3 regions of the Pelagibacterium nitratireducens genome follow, and region 2 is predicted to be linked to each of the others. Evidence: predicted binding sites of a transcription regulator. Region 2 holds the regulator's gene; each other region holds the start of a gene.
The links. The regulator LexA, encoded in region 2, represses DNA repair genes until DNA is damaged. The targets are predictions, from matches to a motif close to TGTTCNNNNTGTGTTCNG.
Positions count from the first base shown of each region.

Region 1: uvrA (excinuclease ABC subunit UvrA) is a predicted target of LexA. The motif match lies at 1,353-1,370, and genes of this name have one in related genera.
Region 3: recA (recombinase RecA) is a predicted target of LexA. The motif match lies at 4,145-4,162, and genes of this name have one in related genera.

Region 1 is NZ_CP146275.1:1,960,323-1,966,988, reverse strand. Features, by position in the region: gene V6617_RS09690 (efflux RND transporter permease subunit) at 1-140, shown strand, start outside; gene V6617_RS09685 (hypothetical protein) at 124-648, shown strand; gene ssb (single-stranded DNA-binding protein) at 706-1,182, opposite strand; gene uvrA (excinuclease ABC subunit UvrA) at 1,501-4,392, shown strand; gene V6617_RS09670 (DUF1127 domain-containing protein) at 4,856-5,005, shown strand; gene V6617_RS09665 (glutathione S-transferase family protein) at 5,071-5,721, opposite strand; gene V6617_RS09660 (DUF1127 domain-containing protein) at 5,863-6,012, shown strand; gene V6617_RS09655 (type 1 glutamine amidotransferase domain-containing protein) at 6,153-6,666, shown strand, end outside.
Region 2 is NZ_CP146275.1:2,135,555-2,142,220, reverse strand. Features, by position in the region: gene gltA (citrate synthase) at 1-168, opposite strand, end outside; gene gltX (glutamate--tRNA ligase) at 358-1,794, opposite strand; gene V6617_RS10615 (ComEC/Rec2 family competence protein) at 1,975-3,993, shown strand; gene lexA (transcriptional repressor LexA) at 4,029-4,736, opposite strand; gene V6617_RS10605 (tripartite tricarboxylate transporter substrate-binding protein) at 4,865-5,962, opposite strand; gene V6617_RS10600 (response regulator transcription factor) at 6,202-6,666, shown strand, end outside.
Region 3 is NZ_CP146275.1:1,512,657-1,519,322, forward strand. Features, by position in the region: gene fliR (flagellar biosynthetic protein FliR) at 1-188, shown strand, start outside; gene flhB (flagellar biosynthesis protein FlhB) at 192-1,289, shown strand; gene cckA (cell cycle histidine kinase CckA) at 1,405-3,951, shown strand; gene V6617_RS07555 (hypothetical protein) at 3,948-4,082, opposite strand; gene recA (recombinase RecA) at 4,247-5,320, shown strand; gene alaS (alanine--tRNA ligase) at 5,733-6,666, shown strand, end outside.

The sequences.
Region 1 (6,666 bases), 180 kb from region 2:
TCGCCCTGTTCGGCCTTTTGACCATCATCACGCTGCTTGCGGCGCTGATCGGCGATCTGATCGTGTTGCCCGCGCTGCTGATCGGTGGCGGAATGATGTTTGCCAGATGGAGTGAAAGAAAAAATGAGATCCGTGCTTAGATCCACCCTTGCGGGTTGCGCCATCGCCCTTGCGAGCCTGCCGCTTGCCGGACCCGCCTTGGCGGCGCCCGAGGATATAGAATTGCTCAAGAGCTATGTCGGAGAATGGCGCGGTCGGGGCTCTGCCGTATTGGCATCCACCGGCAAGGAGGAAACCGTCGTTTGCCGAATGAGCGTTGAAGATACCGGCGCGGCGCGCATCACATTCGATGGCCGATGCACGCTGGCGGGTCGAACCATCGCGGTGGCCGGCACGATGATCTGGAACGAGCAGGCCAGCCAGTATGAGGCCGCAATGTCTTCGGTTGCCGGTTTCCAGAGCCTGGCCATTGGCCGCCGCAGCGGGGACGACGTCAATTTCGAACTCATAAACCGCAACGCCGAAGGCAAGGAATACCAGATCGAGGCCGCAATGGCCCTTCAGGGCGCCCGGATCGGCATGGATCTCCAGATCACCGATCTCTCGACCGGCGGCATCACCACGGCCCAGGTGCCCTTCAGCCAATAGCGGCAAGCACCCCTTTTGCCGCATATGATAAGGGCGCCTCGCAGCGCCCTTGTTCGTTCAGAACGGGATATCGTCGTCCATGCCCCCCGGCTCGAAGGCTGGAGCGCTGGACGGCCGCCCGCGATTTTCGACCTGTCGGCTGCCGCCGCCATAGCCGCCGCTATCGCGGTCGCCGCCACCTTCACCGCGCCCGTCGAGCATGGTCAGCGTCGAATTGAACCCCTGCAACACGATCTCGGTCGTGTACTGGTCCTGGCCGTCCTTTTCCCATTTCCGGGTCTGGAGCTGGCCCTCGATATAAACCTTGGCGCCCTTCTTGAGGTAGTTCTGGGCCACCTTGGCCAATCCCTCGCTGAAGATCACCACGCGATGCCATTCGGTCTTTTCGCGTGGCTCGCCGGAATTGCGGTCGCGCCAGCGCTCGGACGTCGCGATGCGCAGATTGACCACGGGGTTGCCATTGGGCAGCGACCGCACTTCAGGGTCGGCACCCAGATTGCCCACCAGAATAACTTTGTTCACGCTTCCCGACATATTCGCCTTCCTGTCTCTTGTCCGCCGGACCAGGGTCCGGCCAGTCACGTTGAGCGCACTATATAGCCATCGGCGGCAAAAGTTCAGCGCCCGCAAGTTCTATGCACAACTCGTTTGTTCTGATTTTGTTCTGAATAAATGCGAAATGTCAAGCTTGACGGAATCTAATTTGTTCCTATTATGTTCCTTGGCAAAGCTGCTGTGCATAAGCTGGCCTTGCAGGCGGGCGGAGTTGTGCTTAAGTGAACCGGACGCCTCCCGCGCCCGTTAAGACTTTTGTTGCCGCCCGCCCGGCCCGCTATCCTTGGATAATCGCCCATGAATGACATTTCCAATCCCAACCGCGACATCGTCATCCGGGGCGCCAAGGAGCATAACCTCAAAAATATCGACGTTCGCCTGCCCCGCGACAAGCTGATCGTGATGACCGGGCTTTCGGGCTCGGGCAAATCCTCGCTCGCCTTCGATACCATCTATGCCGAGGGCCAGCGCCGCTACGTCGAAAGCCTTTCGGCCTATGCGCGTCAGTTCCTTGAAATGATGCAAAAGCCCGATGTGGAAAGCATCGAGGGCCTTTCACCGGCCATTTCCATCGAGCAGAAAACCACGTCGCGCAATCCACGCTCGACTGTGGGGACGGTCACCGAGATCTACGATTATCTCCGCCTGCTGTTCGCCCGCGTCGGCATCCCCTATTCCCCGGCAACCGGGCTCCCCATCGAGAGCCAGACCGTTTCCCAGATGGTCGACAAGGTTATGGCGCTCGAGGAAGGCACCCGCCTTTATCTGCTGGCCCCCATCGTGCGCGGCCGCAAGGGTGAGTACCGTAAGGAACTCGCCGAACTGATGAAAAAGGGCTTTCAGCGCGTCAAGATCGACGGCGCGTTCTACGAGATCGAGGAGGCGCCCGCCCTCGACAAGAAGCTCAAGCACGATATCGAGGTCGTGGTCGACCGGGTCGTCGTCAATGGCGATATCGCCGGCCGGCTGGCGGAAAGTTTCGAAACCGCGCTGCGTCTGGCCGATGGCATCGCGCTGACCGAATACGCGGACCAGACCGAGGACGATGGCACCCCCAAACGCCTGACCTTCTCGGAAAAATTCGCCTGCCCGGTGTCCGGCTTTACCATTGCGGAAATCGAGCCGCGTCTGTTCTCGTTCAACAACCCCTTCGGCGCCTGTCCGGTCTGTTCAGGGCTCGGCACCGAGGCCAAGATCGATCCCGATCTCGTGGTTCCCGATGGCTCGCTGTCGCTGCGGGACGGTGCTGTCCAGCCCTGGTCGAAAACCTCTTCGCCCTATTATCTGCAGACCCTGCAGGCCGTCACCCGCCACTTCAAGGCATCGACCGGCACCGCATGGCAGGATTTGCCCTTCGAGGTCCAGCACGCGGTCCTGTTCGGCACCGACAAGACCAAGATCGAATTCATCTATGACGACGGATTGCGCAAATATTCGACCCAGAAACCCTTCGAGGGCGTCATCGGCAATCTCGAGCGCCGCTATCGCGAAACCGAATCCTCTGCTGCCCGCGAAGATATCGAGCGCTATATGTCCGCCGCCCCTTGCCCGGCCTGTAACGGCTATCGCCTGAAGCCCGAGGCTCTGGCGGTCAAGATTCATGGATCCCACATCGGCCAGGTGTCCGAGTTGTCCATCAAGGGCGCCGCCGAATGGTTTGCCGATCTGCCTGCCCATCTCAACCAGACCCAGTCGGCAATCGGCGAGCGTATCCTCAAGGAAATCCGCGACCGGCTGGCCTTCCTCAACGATGTCGGTCTGCAATACCTCACGCTTTCGCGCAATTCGGGCTCGCTTTCGGGTGGCGAAAGCCAGCGTATCCGCCTTGCCAGCCAGATCGGCTCGGGGCTGACAGGCGTGCTTTACGTGCTCGACGAACCCTCGATCGGCCTGCATCAGCGCGACAATGCCCGCCTGCTCGAAACCCTGCGCCGCCTGCGCGATCTGGGCAACACGGTCATCGTCGTCGAACACGATGAAGACGCCATTCTCACCGCCGATCACGTCCTCGATATCGGACCGGGCGCCGGTGTTCATGGGGGCCACATCATCGCCCAGGGCACGCCCGACGACATCCTCTCGCATCCCGACAGCCTGACCGGGCAATATCTCTCTGGCCGCATGGGCATCCCGGTTCCCGCCGAGCGCCGCAAGGCCAAAAAGGGCCGCCAGCTTTCGCTCAAGGGTGCAACCGGCAACAATCTCAAGAATGTCTCGGTCGATATCCCGCTCGGCATGTTCGTGGCCATCACCGGCGTCTCGGGCGGCGGCAAGTCCACGCTGACCGTCGATACGCTCTATCAGGCCATCGCCCGCCGCCTCAACGGCGCGCGCGTGCATCCGGCCCCGCACGAAAGCCTTACCGGGCTCGAACTGCTCGACAAGGTCATCGACATCGACCAGAGCCCAATCGGGCGCACCCCGCGCTCCAATCCCGCCACATATACCGGTGCCTTCACCCACATTCGCGAGTGGTTCGCCAACATGCCCGAATCCAAGGCGCGCGGGTATGGCCCGGGGCGTTTCTCGTTCAACGTCAAGGGCGGGCGCTGCGAGGCTTGCCAGGGCGATGGCGTCATCAAGATCGAGATGCACTTCCTGCCCGACGTCTATGTCACCTGCGATGTCTGCAAGGGTCATCGCTACAATCGCGAAACCCTCGAAGTCCAGTTCAAGGGCAAGTCGATTTCCGACGTTCTCGATATGACGGTCGATGAAGGTGCCGAGTTCTTTTCCGCGGTGCCCGTCATTCGCGACAAGCTCGTCACCCTCCAGCGGGTCGGGCTGGGCTACGTCAAGATCGGCCAGCAGGCGACCACGCTTTCGGGTGGCGAGGCGCAACGCGTCAAGCTGGCCAAGGAGTTGTCCAAACGCGCCACCGGCCGCACGCTCTACGTGCTCGACGAGCCCACCACCGGCCTGCATTTCCACGACGTTGCCAAACTGCTCGATGTGCTCCAGCAGCTTGTCGATACCGGAAACACGGTCATCGTCATCGAGCACAATCTCGAAGTGATCAAAACCGCCGACTGGATCATCGATCTTGGCCCCGAGGGCGGCGATGGCGGCGGCGAGATCGTCGCCGTCGGCACCCCCGAGCAGGTTGCCGAGAGCCCCCGCTCCCATACCGGCCACTTCCTCAAGGAAATCATGGAGCGCCGGCCTTTGCGCATGACCGCGGCGCAATAGACTGCCGCGGATCGGGCCGCACAGAAGACCCGATGCCATGCGCCCCATGCAGGGGCGGCGTGCGCGTGGCCCGATAACGCACTGTCGTGATTCGGGCCTATCCTTGTGGGGTGCAAGCAACCCGCATGGAGGAGTCCATGTTCGTCCGTATCGCCTGGAGACAATCGAAATTCCCTGGCGCAGACCCGCGAAGTCTGCGCCGAATAGCCCCCGTTCCCCGGCGTGGCTGCGACGATCTGGAAATCCCGGTTCGGGATTTCACCAAGATGACCAAGGGCCTTTTCGACCGCCAGGAATAGTCCGGCAAGACAACGAGCGGCGCTCCGTTACCCCGGAGCGCCGCTCTCCATTTGTCCCTTCGCCCAGCCATGCGAAAACCGCATGCCCGAAATGACCAAATCCCTAGTGCAAAGGTCGTCTTTAAGGGGCTATATCCTGGTCATCGAAACGAAAGGAACATCACATGGGTATTCGTAAGACTTTTCAAAAGTGGTCGGCCTACCAGCAGACGGTTCGCGAACTGAATTCGCTTGGCAACCGTGAGCTCACCGACCTCGGCATCACCCGCGGCGATATCGAACGCATCGCGCGCGATCATGCCAGCCAGCTTTAAGCTTCAGACGACCTCCAACGTCCGAACACGAAAAAGGCATCCTTGACCGGGATGCCTTTTTTGACTCACGGCACCGCGCGCGCCCGCAATTCCTCATAGGAAATGCAGACTGTCTTGTCGAAGGCCGCCCGCTGTTTGAGCCGGCCATGCCAGGCCTCGATTCCCGGCAATGAAGGCAGCTCGATCTCCATGGTCGTCAGGCGATAAAGCGAAACCCCCGCAACGATATCGGCGTAGCTGAACCCATCGCTGGCCAGATGGTCGGTCTTGTCCAACTGCCTGTCCATCATCCGCAACGCCGCTACCGTCTCCTCGAGGGCCGCCGCGATCGCCGACCTGTCATGCTTTTCAGGTGCCGTGCGCACCAGAAGCCAGAACAGGCGTATCCACGCAGGCTGAAAGGTCGTCGCCGTCCAGTCCGTCCACTGATCGATTGCCGCCCGATCCTTCGGCGCCTCGGGCCACAGTTCCGTGCCGCCAAACGCCGCCGCGACATAACGCACCACGGCATGGCTCTCCCAGACCGTCAATTCACCATGCTGAAGCACCGGCACCAGCCTGTTGGGGTTCAGGGCGCCGAATTCCGGCGTATCCAGCCCCCCGAATCGGCCACCCACTTCCCGCAATTCGAACGAGGCCCCCGTCTCCTCAAGCGCCCAGCGCGCCTTTTGCAGATTGGCCGAGCTCGCCCGTCCCCAAAGTATCAGATCCGTCATAAAAAGCTCATTTGTTAAGCAAGGCTGAATCGCCCGCCCAATAGTCATGCAGAACATGCAAGGCGGCAATGAACAATTACCCTCTGCACATGGGCGCCGATTCTCACTAGCTAAAGGGCGTAAGACGAAAGGAGATACAAAATGGACATTCGCAAGACTTTCAAGCGTTGGTCGGCCTACCAGCAGACGGTTCGTGAACTCAACGCTCTCGGCAATCGCGAACTGGGCGATCTCGGCATCGCACGCTCGGACATCCAGCGCATTGCTCGCGACCATGCCAGTGCGCTCTAACCGCACTGGCCGCAATGATCAGACAGTCTGAAGGGCGCTCTTGAATGGAGCGCCCTTTTTCTTTTGCCCCGGGTTAGCCTTCAGGAACATCGCGCGGCACTTGCCCGTTCTCCCTTTCTCCAAAAAAGAAAGGGAAAGTCATGCAAAACCTGCAAGGCAAATCCATAGCAGTTCTTGCCACCAACGGTTTCGAACAGTCCGAACTCGAAGTTCCGCGTGACAAGCTGCGCGAGGCCGGCGCAACGGTTCATGTCATCTCGCTCGAACCCGGCCAGATCAAGGGTTGGGACAAGGATGACTGGGGCCGCGCCGTCGACGTCGACAAGACGCTCGAGAGCGTCTCGGCCGATGATTACGACGCCATCGTCCTCCCCGGTGGCCAGATCAACCCCGACCTGCTGCGGGTTGAACAAAAGGCCCTCGATTTCATCACCAAATTCTGGGCCGACAAGAAAGTCGTCGCCGCCATCTGCCACGCCCCTTGGCTGCTTGTCGAAACGGGCATCGCAAAGGGCCGCAAGATGACGTCCTACCCTTCGGTCAAGACCGACGTCATCAACGCCGGCGCGCAATGGGAAGACAGCCCCGTCGTCACCGATCAGGGCCTCGTCACCAGCCGCAATCCCGGCGACCTCGACGCCTTCTGCGAAAAGA
Region 2 (6,666 bases):
GGCGCTGTCGCAGGCTGCTGTCGACGTGAACCCGGGATCGTAGGTAAACAGCCCGGTCTGGGCGTACAGCGAGCGAATGTCGATGACATCGGGCCCAACCGTGCCGCTGAGCACCGGGAACTCATAGGTCTCATCGCCCAGAGTAAGTTTTGCCGATTGTTCGCTCATTCATGTGCCTCCCGGGTTTCGGCCCAGATATGCCGCAAGCACCAGGCTCGCCCGCTCTGAGCACGCACAATGACGTCTTTGAAAAATGCTTCGCTTGGGTATCCGAAATTGTCACACCATGCAACTACGTCAAGGATCTTGACGTATAGGTAAATATAGATCGCAATTCAGAAAACAGCGAGGATGGCGCTAGGAATGAACCCCGGTGCCAACGCCCACTACATCTGAAAGCCGGGCCAAGCTCTCTTCGCGCCCAATCAATACCATGACCTCGAAAATGCCCGGCGAAATTGTTCGCCCCGTAAGGGCGGCCCGCAAGGGTTGGGCAACCTTGCCCAGCTTCAACCCCACTGTCTCTGCATAGGTCCGCACGGTCCCATCCAGACTTTCGACGGACCAGCCATCGAGGGACGAAAACGCGGTCGTCAGCGCTGCCAGATGCGCAACGCTCTCTTCATTGAGCAGTGCTGCCGCCTTTTCTTCGATAGGAAGCGGCCGTTCCGCATAGATGAACTGCGCCAGGTCGATCAGCTCCAGTACGGTCTTGGCACGCGGTTGAAGCTCTGGAATGGCAGCAAGCACGGTGTCCTTGTTGGAAACCAGCCCGGCATAGTCCGCATTTCGCCCGGTTTCCGATGCCGTCTCAACCATCACATCGTAGAGCCGGGCAGGGTCGGTCGAGCGGATATAGTGGCCGTTTAGATTGTCGAGCTTGACGAAATCGAAGCGTGAAGCGCCCTTGTTAAGGGCCTCGAGCGAGAACCACTCGACCATCTGGTCGGTCGAAAATATCTCGTCATCGCCATGCGCCCAGCCCAGGCGGGCAAGATAATTGCGCAACGCTTCGGGCAGGTATCCCATTTGCCGATAGGTTTCGACCCCCATGGCGCCATGCCGCTTGGAAAGCTTTGCGCCATCCGGCCCGTGGATCAGCGGAATATGCGCCATTTCCGGGATATCCCAGCCCATGGCCCGATAAATCACGATCTGCCGGGCGGCATTGGTCAGATGATCGTCGCCCCGGATGATATGGGTAACGCCCATGTCGTGATCGTCAACTACCACGGCGTGCATATAGGTGGGTGTTCCATCAGAGCGCAGGATGATGAAATCGTCGAGGTTTTCAGCCTTGAAGACCACATCGCCCTGCACCCGGTCCTTGACCACGATGTCACCGGACTGTGGGGCCTTGATCCGTACGACAGGCTTGACACCCTCAGGCGCTTCTGATGCATCGCGGTCGCGCCAGCGCCCGTCATAGCGCGGCGGGCGGCCTTCGGCGCGCGCCTTGTCGCGCATCTCGGTCAATTCCTGAGGCGTGCAATAACACTTGTAGGCATTACCGCTTTCGAGCAGTTCTAACGCAATCTCGGCGTGCCGGTCTGCCCGCACGAACTGGCTGATCGGGGTCCCGTCCCAATCGAGGCCAAGCCAGCTCATGCCGTCCAGAATGGCCGCCACGGCGGCCTCGGTAGAGCGCTCGCGGTCGGTGTCTTCAATGCGCAGCAGCATCTTTCCACCCATCTTGCGCGCGAACGCCCAGTTGAACAGTGCGGTTCGCGCGCCCCCGATATGCAGGAAACCTGTGGGAGAAGGCGCAAAACGCGTTACGACGGGTTTGGACATAAGGCTTACCGCTTGGAGAAATGTTTGGCCCGTGTGTACCATAGCGCCCAACGAGCGCAAGGGTTGGGGGCGCGCAAGATGGTCGACTTTCCTGTCGCCAAAAATCTTCGGCAGGGACGGGCGGCTGGGCCGCTTGCGTGGCTCGTGGCCCGGATCTCTGCTCTTTGTGCTGGCTTGCGCATGGCGGTCCTCGACGCCGTGACCCAGCGTCGCAACTTCATTCTCTTTCCCTTCTTCATGATCGCTGGGCTCATCGTCTATCGCGTGCTTCCAAGTGAACCGGCGTTTATTGCTCTCGCGACCCTGATCGGTTTCACCTTCGCAACTGCCTGGCTTGGCCGTGATCGTGCCCCGATCCGGGAAATTGCTCTTCTTGCATCGATGTTCGCTCTCGGCATGGTTCTCCTGCCCGTTCATGGTGCGCTGTTCGGTACCCGGATGCTCGAGAGCCCCCGCTATGGCACCTATACGGCGCGCATTGAGGCTGTCACCTACAACGATGGCAGCGAACAACGCTGGGTCCTTTCCGATGTCGCTGGCGAATTGGATTGGACGCTCCCCAATGTTCGCCTGGCCCGCGTCACTGTGCCCGGTGCTTACGATGTTTCCCCCGGCGACACCATAACGGCTCGCATCCGCTTTTATCCGGTTCCGCCGCCCGCCGTCCCGGGCGGCTACGACTCCCAGTTCGTGAGCCATTTTGATGGCATCGGTGCCTATGGAACTGCATTCGGCGATATCGAAATCTCGAAAAGCGGCGCCGGGGGGCTGTCGCGCGCGGTCAAGGACCTTCGCGCCGCCATCACAACGCGTATCGTATCCCAACTGGGCGAACGCATCGGTGGTATCGCTGCGGCGCTCGTCACCGGTGACCAGAGCCGGATCACCGAGGATGACCGCAATCTGATGGCATCGGCCGGCATCGCCCATGTCATTGCCATTTCCGGTCTGCACCTGACGCTGGTGGCGGGCACCATGTTCGCCTGCGTTCGCTTTTTTCTCTCACTGGGCCATGGTGTCACCCAACGCTTCCCCATAAAAAAGATCGCCGCGGGTTTTGGTATTGCCACGGCGCTAGCCTACATGGTGATTTCGGGTATGGTTATCCCGGCGGTGCGCTCGACCATCATGCTCGCGCTCATCTTTGCCGCCATCATTGCCGGGCGGCAGGCACTGACCATGCGCAACGTGGCGATCGCCGGTCTGGCAATCATCGTTTTCGAACCCACCAGCGTCTTCCGCGCTTCTTTTCAGCTCTCCTTTGCCGCCGTCATCGCTTTGATAGCGGCTTACGAATTGGCTCGGCGCAATCGGGAGGACAGGGAACGCCCACAGCGGGGCAGGGCGCTGACCCTGATGCTCGACATTGCTACCACCAGCATCATTGCCGGTCTGGCAACACTGGTCTTTACCGCCTACCACTTCCAGCAGACCGCGCCATTCGGGGTGTTGGGTAACCTTATGGTTATGCCCATCGTGAGCTTTGTGATGATGCCTGCTGCTCTGCTCGGAACCTTGCTGCTCCCTCTTGGCCTCGAGGCCATTCCCTATGCTGGGCTCGGCTGGAGCATCGAGGCTATGCTCTGGTGCGCCGGTTTCGTCCGAAATTTGAGCGGCGGGTTCGACCCGAGTCCCATACTGTCCCCGGTCGCGCTCGGCGTCGCTCTGTTCGCATTGGCATGGCTGGCCTATTTTCGAACCCACATGCGCATAACTGGCCCCATTGTCGCGGTTCCGCTCATCGCTTTTTTCTGTCTCGAGCAGGCGCCCGACATATTCATTGCCGATCAAAGCCAGGCATTGGCCGTCCGCAGCGGAGACCGGGTTGCCCTGATCGCCGGCCGCAACAATACCTTTGCCACCACCATCTGGTCAGAACGCTATCTGACGGTTATCGAAGACGCCCACACCGCCACAGGTTGCGACAGTCTGGGCTGCATCCTCTCGACCGAGGAGGGCTATACCGTAGCGCTGGTCAAATCTCGCGACGCGTTTGACGAAGATTGCCGCATCGCCGAGATCGTCATCGCCCGCCTGACTGCGCCGCCCCAATGCGAGACGGCAGCCAAACTGGTTGTCGACGCTTCAGACCTCGCCCGCTATGGCGCTCATATGATCGATTGGAATGGCCCCGATCTGCCGCCAACAATCCGCACCGCCATCGACGGACCGGACCGCCCGTGGCGCATCCAGCTTTAGGGCCTTGAGGACAACAAGGCTAAGTCAAAGAAAATCTAGTAGCGCCGCAGCAATCCCACCAGACGTCCCTGAACCTTCACGCGGTCAGGACCGAAAATCCGGGTTTCGTAAGCCGGGTTGGCCGCCTCCAGCGCCACGGCGTTTCCCTTCTTGCGCAGGCGTTTAAGGGTTGCTTCCTCGTCATCGACCAGCGCGACAACGATCTCACCATTTCCGGCAGCATCCTGCTTGCGAATCAAGACAGTATCGCCGTCGAAAATCCCGGCATCGATCATCGAATCCCCCCGCACTTCGAGTGCGAAATGTTCTCCAGAACCCAGCATTTCGGGTGGAACCGCAATGGAATGAGAGTGAGTCTGGATCGCCTCGATCGGCACACCCGCCGCAATGCGCCCCATCACCGGAATGGCCACCGATCCGCCATTGTCCTGGCGGGGCGCCACGGTCTTGGCTGGCACCTTGCCCAGCGTACCCTCGATCACCGAAGGTTCAAACCGCGCCTTACGCCCGCCCAGCGACGGATTCATCGAATCCGGCAGCTTAACGACTTCGAGCGCTCGAGCCCGGTTGGGCAAACGGCGGATAAAGCCACGCTCTTCCAGCGCCGTGATGAGCCGGTGGATGCCCGACTTCGATTTCAGATCCAGCGCTTCCTTCATTTCGTCGAACGAGGGCGGAATGCCGCTCTCTTTCATCCGCTCATGGATGAACATCAGAAGTTCGTGCTGTTTACGCGTCAACATTGGCGGATCCCTCGGCGGCGTCGAATCGGAACAAATATTGAACTTTTATACATGTTCCGTAAATGTTCCGCAAGCGTCCACTGTAATCACGGCTCTAGCAGCGCCTCTCGATTGCCGGCCGGTGCGTTCTATTGATCGCTCAACCGCACCGCATATTCGTTCGAGAGCATGTCGAGTATACGCTTGCGGACCGCCGGATCGATCGTCGTCCCTTCGATAAACAGGGCTTCCGCCGCGCGATCGGTGACCTGCTCATAGGCCCCCAGAACGCTTGAAACTTCGGCGCGATACTGGGGGTCGGCAAAGATATCACGCCAGGCTTGGCGCCATGTCTCGACGATTTCCGGCGGCGTGCCGCCCGGTAGAATCACCATCTTCTGAGCGGCAAATCCGGCGATATTGAAAGCGCGATAGGCCTCATAGTCGGGCCCGGAAGGCGGCTCGCCGTGTAACATCTCATACACTTCTTCGACGATGGGCAGATCGGGAAAGGTCGGATCGCGCTGCATCACACCATTTTCGTCGAGGATGCCCCAACTCATAAGTGGCACGGCGTCGCCGGCCTCGGCCATCGGAACAACGTTGCGCAAGTACGAGGCCGTTGTCTGGTAGTCGATGCTGACTTCGCCTCGTTCCATGGCGATCAGCCCGTCGGCGCGACCGGTGTAGCCGAACACATAGCTGACATCAAAACCAAGTAACCGGAAGGCCAGCATGGGAACGAGGTCGAGCGATGTTGGCCCCTGGCTCGCAAACACCAGGGTCTGGTCGGCAAGCCTGTCGATGTCGTCGGGACCCTCGACCCCCGTTCCGGGCGCGACGTAAACCACCCCTCCGGTCGGTGCTACCATCACCACTTCCCAGTCCTTGTAATCGTAACGCACACGCAGATCGCCCAGCAGGTAGGGAAATTGTGTCGATCCCGAAGTCCCCAGAATGGTCAGCCCGTCCGGCCGGGCACGGCTGGCAAACGTGTTGGGACCACGGGTGCCGCCTCCGCCGGGTTCATTGACGATTTCGATTTCTGGATGACCCGGCAGGTGCCGGCTCAGAAATGGCGCATTGAACCGCGCCCAGGTATCCGATCCGCCGCTCCGGCTAAAGGGAATGATCCACTCGATGGTCTCGCCCTGGAAACTGACCTCGGCGAAGGCCGTGGTCGCGGGAGCCAGAGACAATCCAAATCCCGCGCTCAAGGCCCGTGCCCAACGCAGCAGTCCGCTCATAATCCTCCTCCAATGACAGGCGTGAACCGATGATCCTCCGAGCGCAGGCCGGTCCGGCCAATGTCTAACGCCTCATTGGGCGCGAGGCCACCCCTCACGGAAATTTGCTTGCCAGCCAGGTCCCGGCGGGGTCACATTGTCCAAACAGAAGGGGCTTTGCGCCGCGCGATCCCCGCTGTTGAAAAAATGAACACGGAAGGTAGAGGCGTTTGCGCATCGTTTTGATCGAAGACAACACAATGTTGGCGCGCGCAGTCATTCAGTCATTACAGGACGAAGGGCACGCCGTCGATTGGCTGGCCAATGGCGATGATGGCGCTCAATTTCTGTCAACCGAGGGCGCCGATCTGGCCATTGTCGATATCAACCTTCCCAAACGCAGTGGCCTCGATGTCATTCGCACTCTGGGCACCGAACGCAACGATATTCCCGTGCTTGTGCTGACGGCCCGCGACAGCCTCCATGACCGTATCATCGGACTCGACGCGGGCGCCGATGACTACATGACCAAGCCCTTCGAAATGGCCGAGCTCAATGCGCGCGTGCGCGCCCTGGGGCGCCGCAGGGGCCAGCGTGTGCACAACATTGAGGCCATGGGACAGCTCAGCTACGACAGGCTTTCGCGTCAGCTCGTAGGCCCTGATGGACTGATAGCTCTTCCCCGGCGCGAACTTGCGCTTTGGGAGGTGTTGTTCGACCATGCC
Region 3 (6,666 bases), 620 kb from region 2:
TTTTCGGTCTGGTGTTTTACCTGGGGCTGGGGATTTTGGGGCGCCTGATGCCGCAGATTCAGGTGTTTTTCATGGCCATGCCGGCCAACATCATCATCGGGCTGATCCTGTTCGCGTTGCTGCTCAGCCTCACGATGACCCTTTATATGACCCATCTCGAAGATCACTTTTCGCAGTTTCTGGGCTAGAGTATGAGCGACGACAAACCCGAACAGAGCGAAAAGACAGAGGACCCCTCCCAAAAACGGCTCGAGGACGCCCACAAGAAGGGCGATGTGGTCAAGAGCCAGGAGGTGACGACCTGGTTCATGATCCTGGGGTCGGCGCTGATCTTTGCCTTTGTCGCCCCGTTTACCAGTGCGCAGTTCATGACCAGCCTCGGCGATTATCTTGGCCGCGCCGACCTTTACGAAGTGGGCGGGCCGGGGTTCAACCAGTTCGTCTATGGCGCGACGATCAGCCTTTTGAGTGCGCTTTTGCTGCCGATGGTCCTTCTGGCGCTGTGCGGGATTGCGGGAAACATGGTGCAGCACCGCATGGTGTTTTCGGCCGAAAACCTCAAACCCAAATTCTCCAAAGTCTCCCCGCTGGCCGGAGCCAAGCGCCTGTTTTCGAGCGAGGCGCTGGTCAATTTCGGTAAGGGGCTGTTCAAGCTCGTGGTGTTTTCCACCATCATGGTGCTGGTGGTCTGGCCCGACCGGGACCGGCTTTCGACCATCATGACCGCCGACCCCATCGTGACACTGGAACTGTTCCAGGAAATCGGCATCAAGATCTTTATCGCGACCCTGATCGCCATCACCATCGTGGCGCTGCTCGACTATATCTACATGCGCCACAAATGGTGGCAGCGCCAGATGATGACGGTCAAGGAAGTGCGCGACGAGTACAAGCAGATGGAGGGCGATCCTCACGTCAAGGGCCGTATCCGCCAGATCCGCATGGAGCGGTCCCGCAAGCGCATGATGGCCGCGGTGCCCGATGCGACGGTTGTGGTGACCAACCCGACCCATTTTGCCGTGGCGCTCAAATACGACAAGGACATGGCCGCTCCCCAGGTGCTGGCCAAGGGCGTCGATGCCGTTGCGCTCAGAATCCGCGGGCTGGCCAGGGATCACGACATTCCAATCGTCGAAAATCCCCCGCTGGCCCGGGCGCTTTATGCGGGCGCCGAGGTGGGCGAGACGATCCCGGCAGAGCATTTCAAGGCCGTGGCGCAGATCATCGGCTATGTGATGCGGTTGAAAAACCGCTCGAGCTGGCGCAGTGGAAATCAGGGTCGACCCTAACCGAGACTGTTAACGAGCGGTTAATCCGCACTACCCAAGGCGAAGTCGGGTTTGCTACCAATAGGAAGCCCGATTCGATTTGCGGGCGGATGTCTCTAGCGAGGAACAAAAAGCGATGGCGGTGGCCCCGATGGACGAGGACAGCTATCCCGAGCCGATGGTGGCGCGTCCGTCGTCCAATGCAGCGCTGTGGCGGGTGATCATCCTTTCGCTCGCTTTCGTCGCGGTTGCCGTAGCGTTCTCGCTGATGGGAGACGCCATTTCGCCCGAAATGATCGTCCTGTTTCTGGGTGTCCTGTCGGTTATCGGGGTGTTTTCGCTGTTTGCGCTGGCGGCGGGGCTGTTCCGGTTCGTGGGGGGCTCTGAAAAGCGGACGTTGGCCCGCGCCATTGTCGACAGCCTGCCCTACGGGGCGGTGGTCACCGACCGCGACGGCAAGATCTTTTATGCCAATGCGCAATATTCGGACCTTTCCAAATCTGTTTCCAAGGGGGTCCCCGTTGGCGTGCCGCGGCTGTTTGCCAGCCAGCCCGAAGCGAGCGAGGCGGTCTATCGGCTTTCGCGGGCCGCGCGGGACGGGCGGGCGATTGTCGAGGATGTGCGGATTGCGCGCGGCAAGAGCGCTGCGCAATGGTTCCGCATCGGGGCACGCAGCCTTCCCGATTACGATGGCGCGCCGGGCAAATCGGTGATCTGGACGGTCGAGGACATAACCCGCGACCGCGAGAGCCAGGAAAATTTCTACGTCGAGCTGCAAAAGGCCATCGACTATCTCGATCATGCGCCGGCCGGGTTCTTTTCGGCCAATGCGCGCGGGCGGATACAGTATATCAACTCAACGCTGGCCGACTGGCTGGGCTATGATCTCGCGGCTTTCGAGGCGGGCGATCTCGATCTTGCCGAGATCGTGCAGGGCGATGGCGCGGGGCTTTTGATGGGCGGCGGGCAGGACGGCGCGGTGCGCACCGAAGTGATCGATCTCGATCTGGTGCGCCACGACGGCACCAATCTGCCGGTGCGGCTGTTGCACCGCGCGGCGCGGCTGGCCGAGGGCGAGCTGGGCGAGACGCGTACGCTGGTGCTCGACCGCTCACGCGGCATCGAGGGGGAAGAGGCATTGCGGGCCGCCGAAGTGCGGTTTTCGCGGTTTTTCAACCACACCCCGATTGCCATTGCGGCGCTCGACGGGGCGGGCAAGGTGGTGCGTACCAATGCGCCCTTTACCCGGATTTTCGGGCTGACATCCGGGGAACGCGGGATCGAGGGGCTCAATGTCGCCTCGCTGATCGATCCGGAAAGCCGGGAAAAACTGGCGATGGCGCTGGCCGATGCCAAGGGGCACCGGTCGGAAATCGCGCCGGTCGATGCGACGATTCCGGGGGAAAAGCCGCGCAGCGTGCGCATGTTCATTTCGGGCGTCGAGCAGGGCGGGGAAAGCGACGAGGCGGCGATCCTTTATGCGCTCGACATGACCGAGCAGCGCCAGCTCGAAGAACAGTTTGCCCAGGGCATGAAAATGCAGGCGGTGGGGCAACTGGCCGGTGGGGTGGCCCATGATTTCAACAACGTGCTGACGGCGATCATCGGGTTTTCGGACCTGCTGCTGCTCAAGCACAAACCGTCCGATCCCTCGTTTGGCGACATCATGTCGATCAAGCAGAGCGCCAACCGCGCTGCGGGCCTGGTGCGCCAGCTTCTGGCCTTCTCGCGTCGGCAGACGCTGCGCCCGCAGGTGCTTGAAGTGCCCCAGCATATCGACGATCTGACGGTGTTGCTCAAGCGGCTGATCGGTGAGCATGTGACGCTCGATGTCGAGCACGGGCGCGATGTGTGGCCGATCCGGGCCGACCTGGTGCAGCTCGAACAGGTGATCATCAACCTTGCGGTCAATGCGCGCGACGCGATGCCCGATGGCGGGCAGATCACGCTGCGCACCCGCAATGTCGAGCAGGCCGAAGCCGAGACTTTCACCTATCCGGGGCTGGTGCCCACCGATTTCGTTTCGATCGAGGTGAGCGATACCGGCACGGGCATGACCCAGGAGGTCATGGAAAAAATCTTCGAGCCGTTCTTTTCGACAAAGGAGCTGGGCAAGGGGACCGGGCTGGGCCTGTCGATGGTCTATGGCATCATCAAGCAGACCGGTGGCTATATCTATCCCGAATCCGAAGTGGGAAAGGGCACGACCTTCCGGTTGCTGCTGCCCCGGCACATCCAGCAGGAAAAGGAAGAAGTGGTCAAGGCGGTTGCGGCGCCTGTCCGCGATCTGACGGGCAATGAACGCATCCTTCTCGTCGAGGACGAGGAGAGCGTGCGCATGTTCTCGGCGCGGGCCCTGTCGACAACGGGTTATGAAGTGTTCGAGGCCGGATCTGGCGAAGAGGCGCTCGAAGTGCTCGAGGAAATCGAGGGCAAGGTCGACCTGATCATTTCGGACGTGGTGATGCCCGAGATGGACGGGCCGACGCTTCTGACCCATGTGCGCAGGCTCTATCCGGGGCTCAAGGTGATCTTCGTTTCCGGCTATGCCGAAGAAAGCGTGCGCCAGGGGCTCGAGGACGACAGGAGCGTGGAATTTTTGCCCAAGCCCTATACGCTCGATCAGATCAATTCCAAGGTCAAGGAAGTGCTTTCGGGCAGTCCGGCGGCCAGCGAGGACTAGTCTTTTTCCGAGGAGTTCGAGGCAGCCAGAAATGCCGCACCAAGACCGGCGCCGATGGCAACGCCGATGCCGATTCCGATGGCGATGTTGTCTAGCGCGACGCCGATTCCGGCACCGATTGCGATTCCCAATGCGTATGAAGTGGAAGAGTTCCATTATTCCAGAATGTTCTTATTTTGTCTCTTGACATATCGAAAACAAAATGAGAACAAATATGCAACCTAGAAATAGGCGTTGAGGGCCGACTGATCGCGTTGCGCGCGCAGGGCATTTGGTGAAATAAGGAGAGCTAACAATGGCAGTTTCACAGCTTCGCGTGGTTGACGGGGGTTCGATGGACAAGAACAAGGCGCTCGAGGCCGCTCTGGGTCAGATCGAGCGCAATTTCGGCAAGGGTTCGGTCATGAAGCTGGGGGAAAACACCTCAGTCAATGTCGAATCGATTTCCACGGGCTCGCTCGGTCTCGATATCGCGCTGGGCATCGGTGGTCTGCCGCGCGGGCGTATCATCGAAATTTTCGGGCCGGAAAGCTCGGGCAAGACAACGCTGGCTTTGCATGTGCTGGCCGAAGCCCAGAAAGGCGGCGGTATCTGCGCGTTCATCGACGCAGAACACGCGCTCGATCCCACCTATGCGCGCAAGCTTGGCGTCAATATCGACGAGCTGTTGATCTCCCAGCCCGATGCGGGTGAACAGGCGCTCGAAATCGCAGATACGCTGGTGCGGTCTGGCGCGATCGACGTTCTGGTCGTCGACTCGGTGGCGGCTTTGACGCCACGGGCCGAACTCGAAGGCGAGATGGGCGATTCCCTGCCGGGCCTTCAGGCGCGTCTGATGAGCCAGGCTATGCGCAAGCTCACGGGTTCGATTTCCAAATCGAAGGCCATGGTGATCTTCATCAACCAGATCCGCATGAAGATCGGCGTGATGTTCGGCTCGCCCGAAACCACGACCGGCGGCAATGCGCTCAAATTCTATTCCTCGGTTCGTCTCGACATTCGCCGCATCGGCGCCATCAAGGACCGCGAGGAAGTTGTCGGCAACCAAACGCGCGTCAAGGTGGTCAAGAACAAGATGGCCCCTCCGTTCCGTCAGGTCGAATTCGACATCATGTATGGCGAAGGCGTTTCCAAGACCGGTGAGCTGCTCGATCTGGGCGTCAAGGCCGGGATCGTCGAGAAATCGGGAGCCTGGTTCTCCTATGACAGCCAGCGGCTGGGCCAGGGGCGTGAAAATTCGCGCCAGTTCCTCAAGGACAATCCCGAGATCGCCAATCAGATCGAGAACGGGGTGCGCGAGAGCGCCGGGCTTATTGCCGCTGAACTGATCACGGCAGGAGAAGGCAGCGCCGAGGACAGCGAAGACTAGAGCCGTTCAGGATTTGATTGACTCAAATCCTTGGCTCCAAGTTCTTGTTTTGGCGCGTGTCCGAGCCGCAAAACCGTTTCCATCCCCGATCGCGTCGAGGACATGGTTTTGCTGGACACGCTCTAATTGGCTGTTGCGGTTTTGCGCGGCCAAGCCGAATTGTGGTCTCTGACCTCCTGGCGCCGGGCAACCGGCGCCTTTCTTTTTTGCAAAACCAGCGGGTTTGCTGCCGGCACTTATTGGCCCGGTGCCGCAGCCTTCGCATTGCACTCGCCCGATGCACACGCTAGAAGGCTTGCTCAAGTTTCCAGCCGGTGAAAACGGGGCGCAATCGGCCGCGTATCCGGCGCATCCAGAACGATAAAGATATGGTGCGGCGCCTTGGCCGCAGACAGGGTTTTTGGGCTCGATCATGACAAGCGTAAACGACATCCGTTCGACCTTCCTCGACTTCTTTGCCAGGAACGGCCATGAGAAAGTCTCTTCAAGCCCGCTGGTGCCGCGCAACGATCCGACGCTGATGTTCACCAATGCGGGCATGGTGCAGTTCAAGAACGTTTTTACCGGGCTTGAAAAGCGGCCCTATTCTCGCGCCACGACCTCGCAGAAATGCGTGCGGGCAGGGGGCAAGCACAACGATCTCGACAATGTGGGCTTTACGGCGCGGCATCTGACCTTTTTCGAGATGCTGGGCAATTTTTCCTTCGGCGACTATTTCAAGGAACAGGCCATCGAAATGGCCTGGACGCTGGTCACCAAGGAGTTCGGTCTCGACAAGGACAAGCTGCTGGTCACCGTCTATCACACCGACGACGAAGCGGCGGACCTATGGAAAAAGATCGCCGGGTTTTCCGATGACAAGATCATCCGTATTCCCACTTCGGACAATTTCTGGACGATGGGCGATACGGGCCCGTGCGGTCCGTGCTCGGAAATCTTTATCGATCGCGGCGATCATATCTGGGGCGGCCCTCCGGGCACGCCAGAAGAAGACGGCGACAGGTTCCTCGAGTTCTGGAATCTGGTGTTCATGCAATACGAGCAAAGCGGCGACGGCAAGCAAGAACCGCTGCCGCGCCCCTCGATCGATACGGGGATGGGGCTCGAGCGGATGGCCTCGATCCTTCAGGGTGTCGAGAGCGTCTTTGAAACCGACATGTTCCGCCATGTGATCGATGCGACCGCTTCTGCAGTCGGGCGCGCGCCGACCCCGGAAACCGTGGCGTCCTATCGCGTCATCGCCGATCATTTGCGTTCGATGTCGTTCCTGATTGCCGACGGCGTGCTGCCGGCCAATGAGGGGCGCGGTTACGTGCTGCGCCGCATCATGCGCCGTGCCATGCGCC